DNA from 3 places in the Bacillus sp. NPDC094064 genome. Region 3 is predicted to be linked to each of the others. Evidence: riboswitches for the same ligand, from Rfam matches in the RefSeq annotation. Region 3 holds a riboswitch; each other region holds the start of a gene.
The links. Region 3 has a riboswitch for S-adenosylmethionine ahead of ACQKNI_RS24865 (MetQ/NlpA family ABC transporter substrate-binding protein). Riboswitches for the same ligand answer to the same signal wherever they lie in the genome.
Positions count from the first base shown of each region.

Region 1: it holds a riboswitch for S-adenosylmethionine, as region 3 does, so the genes downstream of both, ACQKNI_RS19865 (bifunctional homocysteine S-methyltransferase/methylenetetrahydrofolate reductase) here and ACQKNI_RS24865 (MetQ/NlpA family ABC transporter substrate-binding protein) in region 3, are expected to answer to the same signal.
Region 2: it holds a riboswitch for S-adenosylmethionine, as region 3 does, so the genes downstream of both, ACQKNI_RS21550 (methionine ABC transporter ATP-binding protein) here and ACQKNI_RS24865 (MetQ/NlpA family ABC transporter substrate-binding protein) in region 3, are expected to answer to the same signal.

Region 1 is NZ_JBNNUI010000009.1:89,614-94,319, reverse strand. It holds gene ACQKNI_RS19865 (bifunctional homocysteine S-methyltransferase/methylenetetrahydrofolate reductase) at 1-1,400, opposite strand, end outside; SAM riboswitch class I at 1,471-1,580, opposite strand; SAM riboswitch class I at 1,783-1,892, shown strand; gene metI (cystathionine gamma-synthase/O-acetylhomoserine thiolyase) at 1,985-3,097, shown strand; gene metC (cystathionine beta-lyase) at 3,094-4,257, shown strand; gene ACQKNI_RS19850 (cysteine hydrolase family protein) at 4,427-4,706, shown strand, end outside.
Region 2 is NZ_JBNNUI010000010.1:179,283-183,988, forward strand. It holds gene ACQKNI_RS21545 (methionine ABC transporter permease) at 1-436, opposite strand, end outside; gene ACQKNI_RS21550 (methionine ABC transporter ATP-binding protein) at 426-1,445, opposite strand; SAM riboswitch class I at 1,569-1,673, opposite strand; gene ACQKNI_RS21555 (cysteine hydrolase family protein) at 1,916-2,479, shown strand; gene pruA (L-glutamate gamma-semialdehyde dehydrogenase) at 2,730-4,277, opposite strand; gene ACQKNI_RS21565 (TSUP family transporter) at 4,430-4,706, opposite strand, start outside.
Region 3 is NZ_JBNNUI010000015.1:61,980-66,685, reverse strand. It holds gene ACQKNI_RS24875 (methionine ABC transporter permease) at 1-125, opposite strand, end outside; gene ACQKNI_RS24870 (methionine ABC transporter ATP-binding protein) at 100-1,140, opposite strand; gene ACQKNI_RS24865 (MetQ/NlpA family ABC transporter substrate-binding protein) at 1,153-1,965, opposite strand; SAM riboswitch class I at 2,050-2,164, opposite strand; gene ACQKNI_RS24860 (NAD(P)-dependent alcohol dehydrogenase) at 2,245-3,153, opposite strand; gene ACQKNI_RS24855 (FAD-binding oxidoreductase) at 3,385-4,706, shown strand, end outside.

The sequences.
Region 1 (4,706 bases), on a different contig from region 3:
TTAAACGCTCCTCCGACCGAGAACCTTGTTGCTGGACCAATTGATTTCCCTAAAATAGAACGTCCATCGTTCATTTCTTTAATCATTTTAATGAGCTCAATAGAGGACAAATCATATACAGAAGTGGCACCTGGAAAATCACCAACGCGTGCTGGATCACCAGTTAAAGCTAACACTTCTTCCATACCTAACGCCGATAAACCTAGTAAGTGAGATTGTAGTCCAATGACGTTATGGTCTCTACACGTTAAATGCGTCAATACTGGAATATCATGCTTCGTTAATAATGCCCCCATCGCCATATTCGAAACGCGAGGTGATGCTAATGAATTATCTGCTAGAGTAATAGCGTCCGCTCCAGCTCTTTTCAGTGCTCTTGCCCCTTCAAAAAATCGCTGTGTGTCTAGCGTTTTCGGTGGATCTAATTCCACTACAACTGTCGTTTGTTTCTTTGCCTTCTCGGCTAAAGTAACGTGGGCTTTCGAACGCTTCTCGTGTGTATGAACTACTTTTGGTCTTTGAATCGTGTCCTTTTCTATTACAGGTGTAACATTTAGAGTTGCACGCTTCATACATTCAATATGTTCTGGAGTCGTACCACAACAACCACCTAATAACCGAACACCTTGCTCAATAAATTTCGGTGCCATTGCTTCAAAATAAGCTGGGCTTCCCTCATATACGTAACGCCCCTCCACATAATTCGGGAGTCCTGCATTCGGATACGCTGACAAGTAGCCATTTTGAGGGATCGATATCATTTTCATGGCTTCTGTCATATGTAGTGGTCCTAGTTGGCAATTCAATCCAACGACATTTGCCCCATAATCTAAAAGCTGTTTTAATATTTCATTTACATCATTTCCATTTTGAGTCGTACCCGCCTCATGTAACGCTAATTGAGCTACAATGGGAATATTCGTTTGTTTTCGTAACACCTGAACAGCATGAAGTAATTCAAACTCATCATAGAAAGTCTCTAATAGTAATCCATCAACCTGTTCTTCTAGTAATGCACTTGCCTGTTCCAGTAACATAAATTCTCGCTCCATATCAGTTGTCGTAACAGCTCCGATATGTTTCATACCACCAATTGTTCCTAAAATTGCATTTCTTTCTGTTACAGATGCTTTCGCCAGTTTTACTGCCGCTCTATTAATTTCAGTAACTTGATTTTCTAAACCATACATACGTAATTTCGCTTCATTTGCTCCGTACGTATTTGTTTGAATTACATCAGCTCCAGCAGCTACATATTGTTTATGAATCGATATAATTAAATCTGGATCAGATACATTTAATTCTTCAAAACTACTTTGCAAACCGTGCGAATGCAATAACGTTCCAACCGCACCATCACCTATTACAATTCCTTTTGATAATAAATCTAGTAATTTCACGAATCTCCCTCATTTCTATCAATATAAAAACCCCCTCTTCACCGTGAAGAGGGGGACATAATTGTTCCGCCTCTTATTATGCAAAACATTCGTTTTGCAGGTATTAGCACCGTTTCAAACATTTCGTTTGAAGGTTGCCGGGTTTCACAGGGCCTTTCCCTCCACCGCTCTCAATAAGAGTTTGTCTATATATTTTATTTATGTAGCTAAAAGGAAATACGTTCCCCTTTTAACAATGTTTGTTAATTTTTTAATAAATTTAGCATGCACAAATACAAAAGTCAATGATACTTGCGTAAAAATAAAAATTATTTAAAATAAAGTTGCAATTCAATTATCTTTTGTTGTAAAGTTAAATCCATAATAAAATTTCATACAAACATTCTTATCTAGAGAGGTAGAGGGACTGGCCCTATGACGCCTCAGCAACCATTAACACTTGTTAATAAGGTGCTAATTCCAGCAAATTGTGAAAGATTTGACAGATGAGAAGAAGACTCTATTCAAACCGAAAGCCTTCTTCTTAGAAGGCTTTTTTTATTTATATTCACTTAATTGTTAATTTAAAAAGGAGGAATTTTCACATGTCAACTATTGAAACAAAACTAGCACAAATCGGAAATCGTAGCGAAACTACAACAGGAACTGTTAATCCACCCGTTTATTTCTCAACTGCTTACCGTCACGAAGGGATTGGTAAATCTACTGGTTTTGACTATTCACGAACTGGTAACCCAACTCGTGGTCTTTTAGAACAGGCAATCGCAGACTTAGAATATGGCGAACAAGGTTATGCCTGTAGTTCAGGGATGGCCGCTGTTCTCCTCGTTCTTTCTTTATTCCGCTCTGGAGACGAACTTATTGTCTCTGAAGATTTATACGGTGGAACATATCGATTATTTTCTGAACATGAAAAAAAATGGAATGTTCGATGTAGATACGTAAATACACAATCTATTAAACAAATCGAGCAAGCACTCACACCTAAAACGAAGGCTATTTTCATAGAAACTCCGACTAATCCATTAATGCAAGTTACCGATATCGCTGCTGTCGCAACTGTAGCGAAAAGACACGGTCTACTTCTTATTGTAGACAACACATTCTATACTCCTTATATACAACAACCATTAACAGAAGGCGCTGACATCGTACTTCATAGTGCAACGAAATATTTAGGTGGGCATAACGATGTACTAAGTGGCCTTGTCGTTGCAAAAGGAAAGAAACTTTGTGAGGAACTCGCTCATTATCACAATGCATCAGGTGCGGTCTTAAGCCCATTTGACTCATGGTTATTAATTCGTGGTATGAAAACGTTAGCGCTTCGCATGAGACAACATGAAGAAAATGCAAAAGCAGTTGTCGCTTATTTAAATGATGAAGACGGGGTGACAGATGTATTTTATCCTGGAAGAGGCGGCATGATCTCATTTCGTCTTAAAGATGAAACATGGATTAATCCCTTCTTACAATCTTTATCCTTAATTACGTTTGCTGAAAGTCTTGGTGGTGTTGAAAGTTTAATGACGTATCCAGCAACACAAACACACGCTGATATTCCTGAAGAAATCAGAACAGCAAACGGTGTATGTAATCGTCTTCTGCGATTTTCCGTTGGCATTGAAAATAGTAACGATTTAATTCAAGACTTACAGCAAGCCATTAAACTTGTAAAAGAAGGTGTAAGAATATGAGTTATTCCATAGATACACTCTTACTGCACAACCAATATAAACATGACTCGCAAACAGGAGCTGTTAACGTTCCCATCTATAATACATCAACTTTTCACCAATTTGATGTAGATACATTCGGCAAATATGACTATAGCCGGTCTGGAAATCCAACTCGTGAAGCCCTTGAAGATATTATTGCTTTATTAGAGGGGGGAACAAAGGGATTCGCTTTTGCATCCGGCATTGCAGCAATTTCTACTGCATTTCTCCTTCTTTCGCAAGGCGATCACGTACTCATTTCAGAAGACGTGTATGGAGGCACTTACCGAATTATAACTGAAGTGCTCTCTCGTTACGGTGTTTCACATACATTTGTTGATATGACCAATGTAGAGGAAATAAAGAAAAATATTAAATCCAATACAAAACTCTTTTATGTAGAAACACCCTCTAATCCACTTCTAAAAGTGACAAATATTCGTGAGGTTTCTAAAGTCGCGAAATCTATTGGTGCTCTTACTTTTGTTGATAATACATTTTTGACACCACTATTCCAGAAGCCACTTGACCTTGGCGCCGATATCGTTCTGCATAGCGCCACAAAATTCATTGCCGGTCATAGTGATGTTACTGCCGGATTAGCGGTCGTAAAAGATGCCGAACTCGCTCAAAAACTTGGATTTTTACAAAATGCTTTTGGTGCTATTTTAGGACCACAAGATTGCTCTCTCGTGCTTCGCGGTCTAAAAACATTGCATGTACGTCTTGAGTATTCAGCTGCAAACGCCAATAAAATTGCACACTATTTACAAAAGCACGCTAAAGTGCAAAATGTCTATTATCCTGGATTACAATCACATCCTGGATTTGATATTCAACAATCTCAAGCTACATCAGCCGGAGCTGTCCTATCTTTCACTTTACAATCAGAAGATGCACTCCGCCAATTTTTATCAAAAGTAAAATTACCTGTCTTTGCAGTTAGTTTAGGAGCTGTCGAATCGATTCTTTCCTACCCAGCTAAAATGTCACATGCGGCACTGTCGCAAGAAGCTCGTGATGAAAGAGGTATTTCGAATTCATTACTTCGGTTATCCGTCGGTCTTGAAAATGTTGACGATTTAATATCCGATTTTGAAAATGCCCTTTCTTATGTAGAAGAACCTGTAAATGCATAGGACGAATAGAAGATATGAAATTAAGTTTTCATATCTTCTATTTATGCTGTCTACCATATTCATTTTAATGCTGTTCTGTCTGTATAGTTCATAAAAAATAAAAGTTCATTATCTATTTCCAAGTAATGTATTAATTGATATATTAAGAATTAAAAAAGGAGTAAAAATAATGAATTCTTGTGCAGATATTTTAATCGTTATCGATTTACAAAATGGGGTATGTTATAACGAAGAGCATTTATTTGACTTACAAAACTTACTTACAAAAGTAAGTAACAGAATTTCTTCATACAGAAACTCAAATAAACCAATTCTTTTCGTTCAACATTGTGATGATGATTTAGTACCTGAAAAAGAGATTTGGGCTATACATGCCGATCTAGATGTTCAAGAACAAGATTTTTTTGTAAGAAAAACACATGCAAATTCATTTTATAAAACAAACTTAA
Region 2 (4,706 bases), on a different contig from region 3:
ACGCTTCTGGCACAAGAATTCCAAAGACAATTCTAATTGGTGAAGCACCCATTGCTTGCGCTGCTTCAATTACCCCTTTCGGAACAGAAACAAGATTTGTTTCAACCATTCTAGCAATACCAATTGATGCAACTAACGTCATTGGGAAGATCGCTGCCGCTGTTCCAATTGTCGTTCCGATTACGCTTCTTGTTATCGGACTTAAAGCTACTAAAAAGATAATAAATGGAATCGGACGAATTGTATTAATAATGACATTAAGAATGGAAAAGACCCATTTATTCTCTAAAAAGTTTCCTTTACGTGTTACATATAAAAGTAAACCAAGCGGTATACCAAGAATTGTGGCAAATATTAGGGTTACAATTACCATTAAGAGGGTATCCCCCGTCGCATCTAATATACGAGGCCAAAATATACTCCAATCAACTCGCATGAGCTTCTACCTCCTTCAGCTGCACTTGCAGTCTTAGATGTTGTAATGCTTTTTGGATTTCCTTTTGCTCACCTTGCAATTCTACAAGAAGATTTCCAAATAACACATTTTGAAGTTCAATAATATTTCCGTACAGTACGTTTACATCGACGTTATAGTTTTTCGCGATATATGATAGTACCGGCTGTCCTGTCTCCTCACCAGTAAACGTTAAGCGATAAATCTGTCCACCATTTTGAATTTTCGCTAGAACACTGTCTGGTAAGTGATCATTAATAATTGAACGTACGAAATTTTGAGTCGTTTTTGTTTTTGGTTGTGTGAAAACGTCAAACAGTTTTCCTTCTTCAATAACTTTCCCCTTCTCCATTACAGCTACACGGTGACAAATTTCTTTCACAACGTGCATTTCATGTGTAATAAGAAGAATTGTTACATTGTATTCCCGATTTACTTTCTTTAATAAGTTTAAGATTTCTGTCGTTGTTTCTGGATCTAAAGCTGATGTCGCCTCATCACATATAAGGATATCTGGTGATGTCGCCAGCGCTCTTGCAATCCCAACACGTTGCTTTTGTCCGCCTGATAGCTGCTCTGGATAATAGTTTGCTTTATCTTCTAACCCTACAAACTTCAGCAGATCATTTACTTTTTCCTTTATCTCATTCTTTGGTACTTTCGCTAACTTTAATGGGTAAGCAATATTTCCAAACACTGTTCTTGAATTAAATAAATTAAAGCTTTGAAAAATCATCCCGATTCTTTGTCTTAATTTACGTAATTCCTTCGTAGATAATAATGTAATATCTTTATCATCTATTGAGATCGTTCCCGCAGTTGGTCTTTCTAACATGTTTACTAGACGTAATAACGTACTCTTTCCAGCTCCACTAAAACCAATAATGCCAAAAATTTCGCCTTTCTCAACTAATAATGTTACATCTTCCACCGCATGAACAGATTGCCCACCTGATTCATACACTTTACTTACATTGTTAAAAGAAATCATTTTCTTCCCTCCTATATGCTGTAAAAACTTGAAGTAGAGCTTTCGAGGTAAAATAAAAAGTGCTCTCCTTCTTATCAACCATAAAGATAAGAAGGAGAGCACTTATATGTACTCGGTCGCATCTTCTCATCTTCCAAACCTATAAAGGTTTGCTGGATTTAGCACGGTATTAAAAAACCCGTTGCTGAGGTATCGTAGGGCCAGTCCCTCCACCTCTCTGGATAAGAATGTATCGATTTAATTGTCGTTTAATTAATTCTTATTATAGAACTCAGAATAGTAAGAGTCAATATATTTTTTAGAAAAATATTAATTATCCCTTTATTATAATTTTTGAATGAAAAATCTTAATAACATAGTACTTTTTAAAGTTATGTAAAATTTTTCTCCCTCATATTTTAAAAAAGGAGAATCTTCTCTATAAATTGAATAACATTATTTGAATATGAAACTTGGAGGAAGATAAATATATGAAAACAGCTCTTTTACTCGTTGACATTCAAAATGATTATTTTCCAAATGGAAAGATGGAATTGCGTAATCCAGTAGAAGCAAGTGAATATGCTAGCCAACTGCTCCAGCACTTTAGAATGAAAAACAAACCTATTTTTCATATCCAACATGTAGCTATAAAAGATGACGCTACTTTTTTCCTGCCAAATACAGAAGGTGTATATATTCACGAAAATGTTCGTCCGCTTAGAGAGGAAGTGGTTATACTCAAGCATTACCCAAATAGCTTTCGAGAAACTGATCTTCTAGAGCAATTACGACGTTTAGACATTGAGCACGTCGTAATATGTGGGATGATGACCCATATGTGTATCGATGCCACCGTAAGGGCTGCTTTTGATTTTGGCTTTCATTGCACCGTAATACATGATGCTTGTGCTACAAAAGACCTTTCTTTTAAAAATGCTACTATACCAGCCGTTTATATTCACAATACAATTTTGGCTAGTTTAAATAGAGTATATGCAAATGTAATGAGTACAGAAGAATTTTTAGCTATAAAAAAACACTCCATTCAGTGAGCAAAACCGAAAAGAGTGTTTCTTGTCGAACCATAGATTTTCTTTCAAATTGTATTATACAGGAAATTTCTAAAATGAATACTAAAAAATGTGACTAATGACTCAATTTTTCTCCTCACTTTATTTCTATTTACATGTTTATCCCGCTATTAATAGGGTTTAGCTCGCATTACTCAAAAAATAGTAATATATGGAATTATAATTCAAAAAGGAGATCTTCACATTTTGTGAAGATCTCCTCTACTATTTCTTATAAAGTTTCAGAAGTAGTTTTTGCTTGCATGTGAAGTGCTAAGTAGTCAGGGCCACCAGCTTTAGAGTCTGTACCAGACATATTAAAGCCACCGAATGGTTGGTAACCTACGATTGCACCAGTACATCCACGGTTGAAGTATAAGTTACCAACATGGAAGTCTTCACGTGCTTTTTCAATATGGTCACGGTTGTTAGTAACAACAGCACCTGTTAAACCGTATTCTGTATTGTTTGCAATTGCAAGTGCATGATCAAAGTCTTTTGCTTTACAGAATGCTACTACTGGTCCGAAGATTTCTTCTTTCATTAAACGAGCATCTTCTGCAACGTCAGCAACGATTGTCGGTTGAATGAACCAACCTTTAGAATCGTCTCCTTCGCCACCTGCTAAGATTCTACCTTCTTCTTTACCAATTGCAACATAGCTCATTACTTTATCGAATGCAGCTTGGTCATTAACAGGACCCATGTTTGTACCTAATACAGCTGGGTTATCAACTGTTAATTCTTTTGTTAATTCAACTGCACGATTTAATACGTGATCGTATACATCTTCGTGGATTACTGCACGAGAACATGCAGAACATTTTTGTCCTGAGAATCCGAATGCTGATGCAACGATAGATTTAGCAGCTAATTCAAGATCAGCTTCTTTATCAACAACGATTGTATCTTTACCGCCCATTTCAGCGATAACACGTTTTAACCAGATTTGTCCTGGGTTTACTTTCGCTGCACGCTCATAAATACGGATACCTACATCACGAGATCCAGTGAAGCTAATGAAGCGTGTACGAGGGTGATCTACTAAGTAGTCACCAACTTCAGAACCGTTACCTGGAACGAAGTTTACTACGCCAGCTGGTAAACCAGCTTCTTCTAATACTTCCATGAATTTCGCTGCTACTACAGGAGTTGTACTAGCTGGTTTTAGTAATACTGTGTTCCCAGAAACTAAAGCAGCTGTTGTCATACCTGCCATAATTGCAAATGGGAAGTTCCAAGGAGAAATGATAACACCTACTCCTAATGGAATGTAAGAGAAACGATTATATTCAATTGGACGGCTTTCTACTGGAATACCGTCTTTTAATTTCAACATTTGACGAGCATAATATTCCATAAAATCGATTGCTTCTGCTGTATCAGCATCTGCCTCATTCCATGGTTTACCTGCTTCTTTTACAAGAATAGCAGAAAATTCATGTTTTCTACGACGAACGATTGCTGCAGCACGGAATAAAATGTCTGCACGCATTTCTGGTTTTGACTTTCTCCAAGTTTGGAATGTTTCATCCGCTACTTGCATTGCTTTTTCAGCTAATTCACGGCTTGCTTTTGAAACGCGACCAACAAGTTCCTCTTTATTTGCAGGGTTTACAGAAACAATTTTGTCTTCTGTAGTGATTTTTTCTCCCCCAATAATTAATGGATAGTCTTGTCCAAGATAAGATTCTACTTTCTTTAAACCTTCTTCAAACGCTAATTTGTTCGCCTCTACTGAAAAATCTGTAAATGGCTCATGTTTGTATGCTACTACCATCCTTTTAGCCTCCCCTTAGAAAAACGTTTACATTTTACAACATTATTCTACACGATAATTTAGATTTATTCAAATATTCCTAGACTTATATTTTAAAAATTAATTAATTTTTAAAATATAATAAAAAAATAGAGTTATACATACGTATAACTCTACAGAATATGAGTATATTCCAAAATGTTTTTTCCGATTAATAAAATAGTTACTAATAAAAATAAAGTCCTCACATATCCAACACCTTTTTGAACAGCAAACCTTGATCCAAAATAAGCGCCAAAAATCATCGATAATCCCATGATAATACCGTATTCAAAATGAATTATGTCTAAAAATAAAAAAGTAATTAAAGATACGATGTTACTAACAAAGTTCAAAAGTTTTCCAGATGCTGCCGCTTGAATAAAATCCAAACCGATTAATAAAAATGCA
Region 3 (4,706 bases):
GTGACACCAAGTGGCAGTGCAATAAGAATAGAGATAAGTAATGAAATAGATGTCATTTGAAATGTTTGAATGGTTGCTTCCCATATTACGTTACCCCATTCATCCAAAAAGGACTTGTTTCCCATAGTCTGTTCTACCTCCTTCTACGATGATCCCTTGCTCTTGTAAAAATGATAAAGCACGGTGTACTTCGTTTTCTTCCCCTTGCATATGAACGACAAGTCTCCCATATGCCTCATGTTTTAACTGTGTAATATTACCGGACAAAATATTCGGATATACTTGGAAACGTTTTGTAGCGACAGCTAATGCTGGCTCTCCTGAAGCATTTCCTATAAAAGAAAGAGTTACAATCTCACCAGTAGTTTGTAGTTCTTTTTGTACTTCTTCTGGAATTTTTGCTGCAAATGCGCTGTTTACAAATTTCTTCGTCGTTACATGTTGTGGGTTTGTGAAAATATCTTTCACAGTCCCGCTTTCGACTACAGATCCGTGTTCCATAACGGCAACGCGATCACATATACGCTGGATGACATTCATTTCATGTGTAATGAGTAAAATCGTAATTCCAATTTCTTCGTTAATCTTTAATAGCAAATCAAGGATAGAATCGGTTGTTTCTGGATCTAATGCGCTCGTTGCTTCATCACTTAATAAAACTTCAGGTTCATGTGAGAGTGCACGAGCAATCGCAACACGCTGTTTTTGACCGCCAGAAAGCTCACTTGGATATGCATCTTTTCGATTAAAAAGATCGACAATGCGTAAATACTTTTCTACTCTTTTTTCAATTTCCGCTTTTGGAATACCAGCAAGGCGTAACGGTAATGCGATATTTTCATAAACGGTAACAGTTTTAAGTAAATTGAATCCTTGAAAAATCATCCCGATTTTTTGTCTCGCTTTTGCTAGTTCTTTTGTCGATAAAGTTGTTAAGTCTTGATTGTTAACAATGATATGTCCTGTCGTTGGCTTTTCTAATAAATTTACACAGCGAATTAATGTACTTTTACCAGCGCCGCTATAGCCGATGATTCCAAATACTTCGCCTTTTGCCACTTTAAGAGAAGTTGATTTAAGAGCTTCGACATTCCCTTTTTTTGTTGAAAATACTTTGGAAATATTTTTTAATTCGATCATTATAGTCAGCTCCTACCAAGACGGTAAAACAGAACCATCAAATTTTTTCTCGATAAATTCTTTTACTTCTTTAGATTGATAAGCTTTCTTTAATTTGTTTACGACAGCATCATCTTTATTTTCAGTACGAACAACGACCCAGTTCACATACGGTGAATCTTTCCCCTCGCGGAAAATAGAGTCTTTCGCTGGACTTAATTTTGCACCTAATGCAAAGTTTGTATTGATTGCAGCTGCTTTCACTTCGCTTAGTTGTGTTGGTAATTGAGATGCCTCTAATTCAACAATTTTTAATTTTTTTGGATTTTCAATTACATCTTTCGCAGTTGCCTTTTCTGTAGCCTTTGGATCAACCTTTAAAACCCCTGCTTTTTCGAACAGTTTCAAAGCTCGAAGTTCATTCGTCGGATCGTTTGGTACAGCAATTGCGTCGCCCTCTTTTAATTCCTTTATATCTTTTAAGCTTTTAGAATATACACCCATAGGGAATGTTACTGTTGAAAATACTTCCGTTAATTTCATGTTGCGTTCGGCTTTAAATACATCTAAATACGATTTCGTTTGATAGCTATTTACATCAAGGCTTTTTTCATCTAAAGATACGTTCGGTGCTACATAATCATTAAATACTTTTACATCAATTTCGAGACCATCTTTTGCTGCAACTTCTTTTACCTTTTCAAAAATTTGTTCATGTGGTCCGCCTGTTACACCGACAGTAATCTTTTTCTCATCTAATGCCTTAACTTCTTTATCTGAGCTGGCGCTACATGCGCCTAATAATAGTACTGCTCCGCTTACAATGCTTAGTAATACTTTCTTCATCTATAATTCCCCCTTAATATACATTCCAAAATAAAAAGCACCTCTCAAAATAAGAGAGGTGCCGAATAGACAAAATAGGTTCCTCTCTTATCTTCCAAAACGAAAACTCGTTTTGCAGGAATTAGCACCTTAGCTTATACGTTATAAGCTCGGTTGCCGGGCATCATCGGGCCAGTCCCTCCGCCACTCTTGATAAGAGTATGTGTATGTAGTTTTTTAATATGGTACTAATAGTAAATCTTACAAAAAGAATTGTCAACAATATTTTCAGAATATATTTTATTTTAAGGTAATCGAAACGTTTCCTTTTTTGCGCCCTGTTTCTACGTACATATGGGCCTCTGAAATGTCTTCTAACGGATAAGTTCTATCAATAACAGGCTTTAAATTTTCTGTTTCAGTTAGTTTTTTTAGTAGAAACATATCTTCTTTACTTACCTTTGCCATCATGCCATTAACAGATACATATACACCAGTAGGCGTTAATGCTTTTTTTCCAAGGGATCTTTTATGTTTTCCAACAGCATCAAATATAATATCATAGTATTCACCCTGCTTCGTAAAATCTTCTTTCGTATAATCGATTACTTTATCAGCCCCTAAAGATTGCACTAGTTCAAAATTTGAATTGCTACAAACAGCCGTAACGGTTGCGCCGAAATATTTAGCAAGTTGTACGGCAGCTGTTCCTACGGATCCAGATGCGCCGTATATGAGCACTTTTTGCCCTCTTTTTATACGGGCCTTTCTTAGGAAGTGTAATGCCGAAGTTCCGCCAAAGGGAATAACTGCGGCTTCTTCATACGTCACATTGGTAGGTTTTAATGCTACTAATCCACTTTCATGTACACATGTATATTCTGCATAACCACCAACATTAAGCTCTGTTAATGCAAAAACTTGGTCTCCTTTTTTAAATAGAGTTACATCCGTTCCTACTTCTTCGATTTCCCCGGATAATTCTACGCCGAGTATAGGTTTTCTAGGTTTTCTGAAACCCAATATAATCCGCATAGGAACCCAAAATAAGAGGGGGCTATTAAAGCCACGTATTCTACAATCTCCAGTCGTTACACTTGTTGCGTGAATTTTAACTAATACTTCATTCTTTTTAGGTTTAGGCTTTTCTATATTTTGAAGCTGGAGAACATTAGGTGGTCCATACTTTGTGCAAATAATAGCTTTCATAATGACCTCCTGAAATTAGTTGTTTTCTTTACATCATATTTAAGTATTTCTTGAAACATGTTGTTATGAGAGGAATAAAGTTTGAGCCAATACAATTGCCAGCAGCAAAGTGATAGTCTTGATGAGGGAGGGACCTGAAATAAGTGGGCTCTCTCTTTTTTGTTAATACTTTCTTCTTAGGAAAATAGGTACAATATGAAGAGGAAGAATGTTAGAAGAGGAGAGTGCCATTTGAAAAAAAGAAAGATAGTAGTTGTCATTATAGCGTATACGGTGTTGTTAACAGCGTCTATACAGACGTATAAAAAACAACTCGATCATCCTATTATGAGTGATGTAGGTAAATTGCTTCCGACAAAAATAAAACGTGTTGAAAGTGCTACGGATGAACATTCGTTAATAAAATTAGTGCAAGATGCAAAGGTTTCAGGAGAGAAGATTTCCATTGCGGGTATGCAACATAGCCAAGGCGGACAGACGTATTATCCGAACGGTACGATGCTTGATATGAAAGGATATAACGAAATATTAGAGTTTGATCCGGAGAAAAAGAGGATTAGGGTACAAAGCGGTGTTACATGGAATGATATTCAAAAGAAAATAAATCCATATGGTCTTGCGGTTCAGGTGATGCAGTCTCAAAATATTTTTACGGTTGGTGGTTCATTAAGTGTAAATGTACATGGACGTGATATTCGTCATGAAGCATTGATTGATACAGTTGAATCATTTCGACTATTAATGGCAGATGGTACTGTACGTAATGTAAGTAGAGAAGAGAATGCGGATTTATTTCCCTATGTCATCGGTGGTTATGGGCTATTTGGTGTCATTTTAGATGTGACGCTGAATTTAACAGATGATGAATTATATGAAATGCACACGAGAATGATAGATTATAAAGAATATACGACGTATTTCAAAGAGAAGGTAAGAAAAGATGAAAATGTTCGTATGCACTTAGCGCGTATTTCTGTCGCTCCACATTCATTTTTAAGAGAAATGTATGTGACAGATTATGTATTGGTAGAAAATCAACAGAGGCTGGAAGAGTACAGTAAATTAAAAGAAGAAAATATTATAGCAGCACCGAAATTTTTGCTTGGATTATCACGTTATAGTGATTGGGGAAAGAATACATTTTGGGATATACAAAGAAGTTATTTTGAGCGTACAGATGGACAGTTTGAGACGCGGAATAATGTGATGAGATCAGATAGTGCTTTTATGGAATATGAAAATCCGAACCTTACAGAAGTGTTACAAGAATACTTTGTTCCTATAGGCTCCTTCACGGAATATATAGATGATTTACGTACCGTATTAAGTGAAGAGGAACTGAATTTACTCAATATCACGATCCGTTACGTGGAAAAGAATGAAAATGCAGTTTTATCCTATGCGAAAGATGATATGTTTGCGTTAGTTCTTTTAATTAATCAAGGGCGCTCTGAAGATGAAATAAAGAAAACAGAGGGTGTCATTCGAAAAATGATTGATGTTACATTAAAGCATAACGGTAGTTATTATTTGCCGTATTATTCTTATCCAAC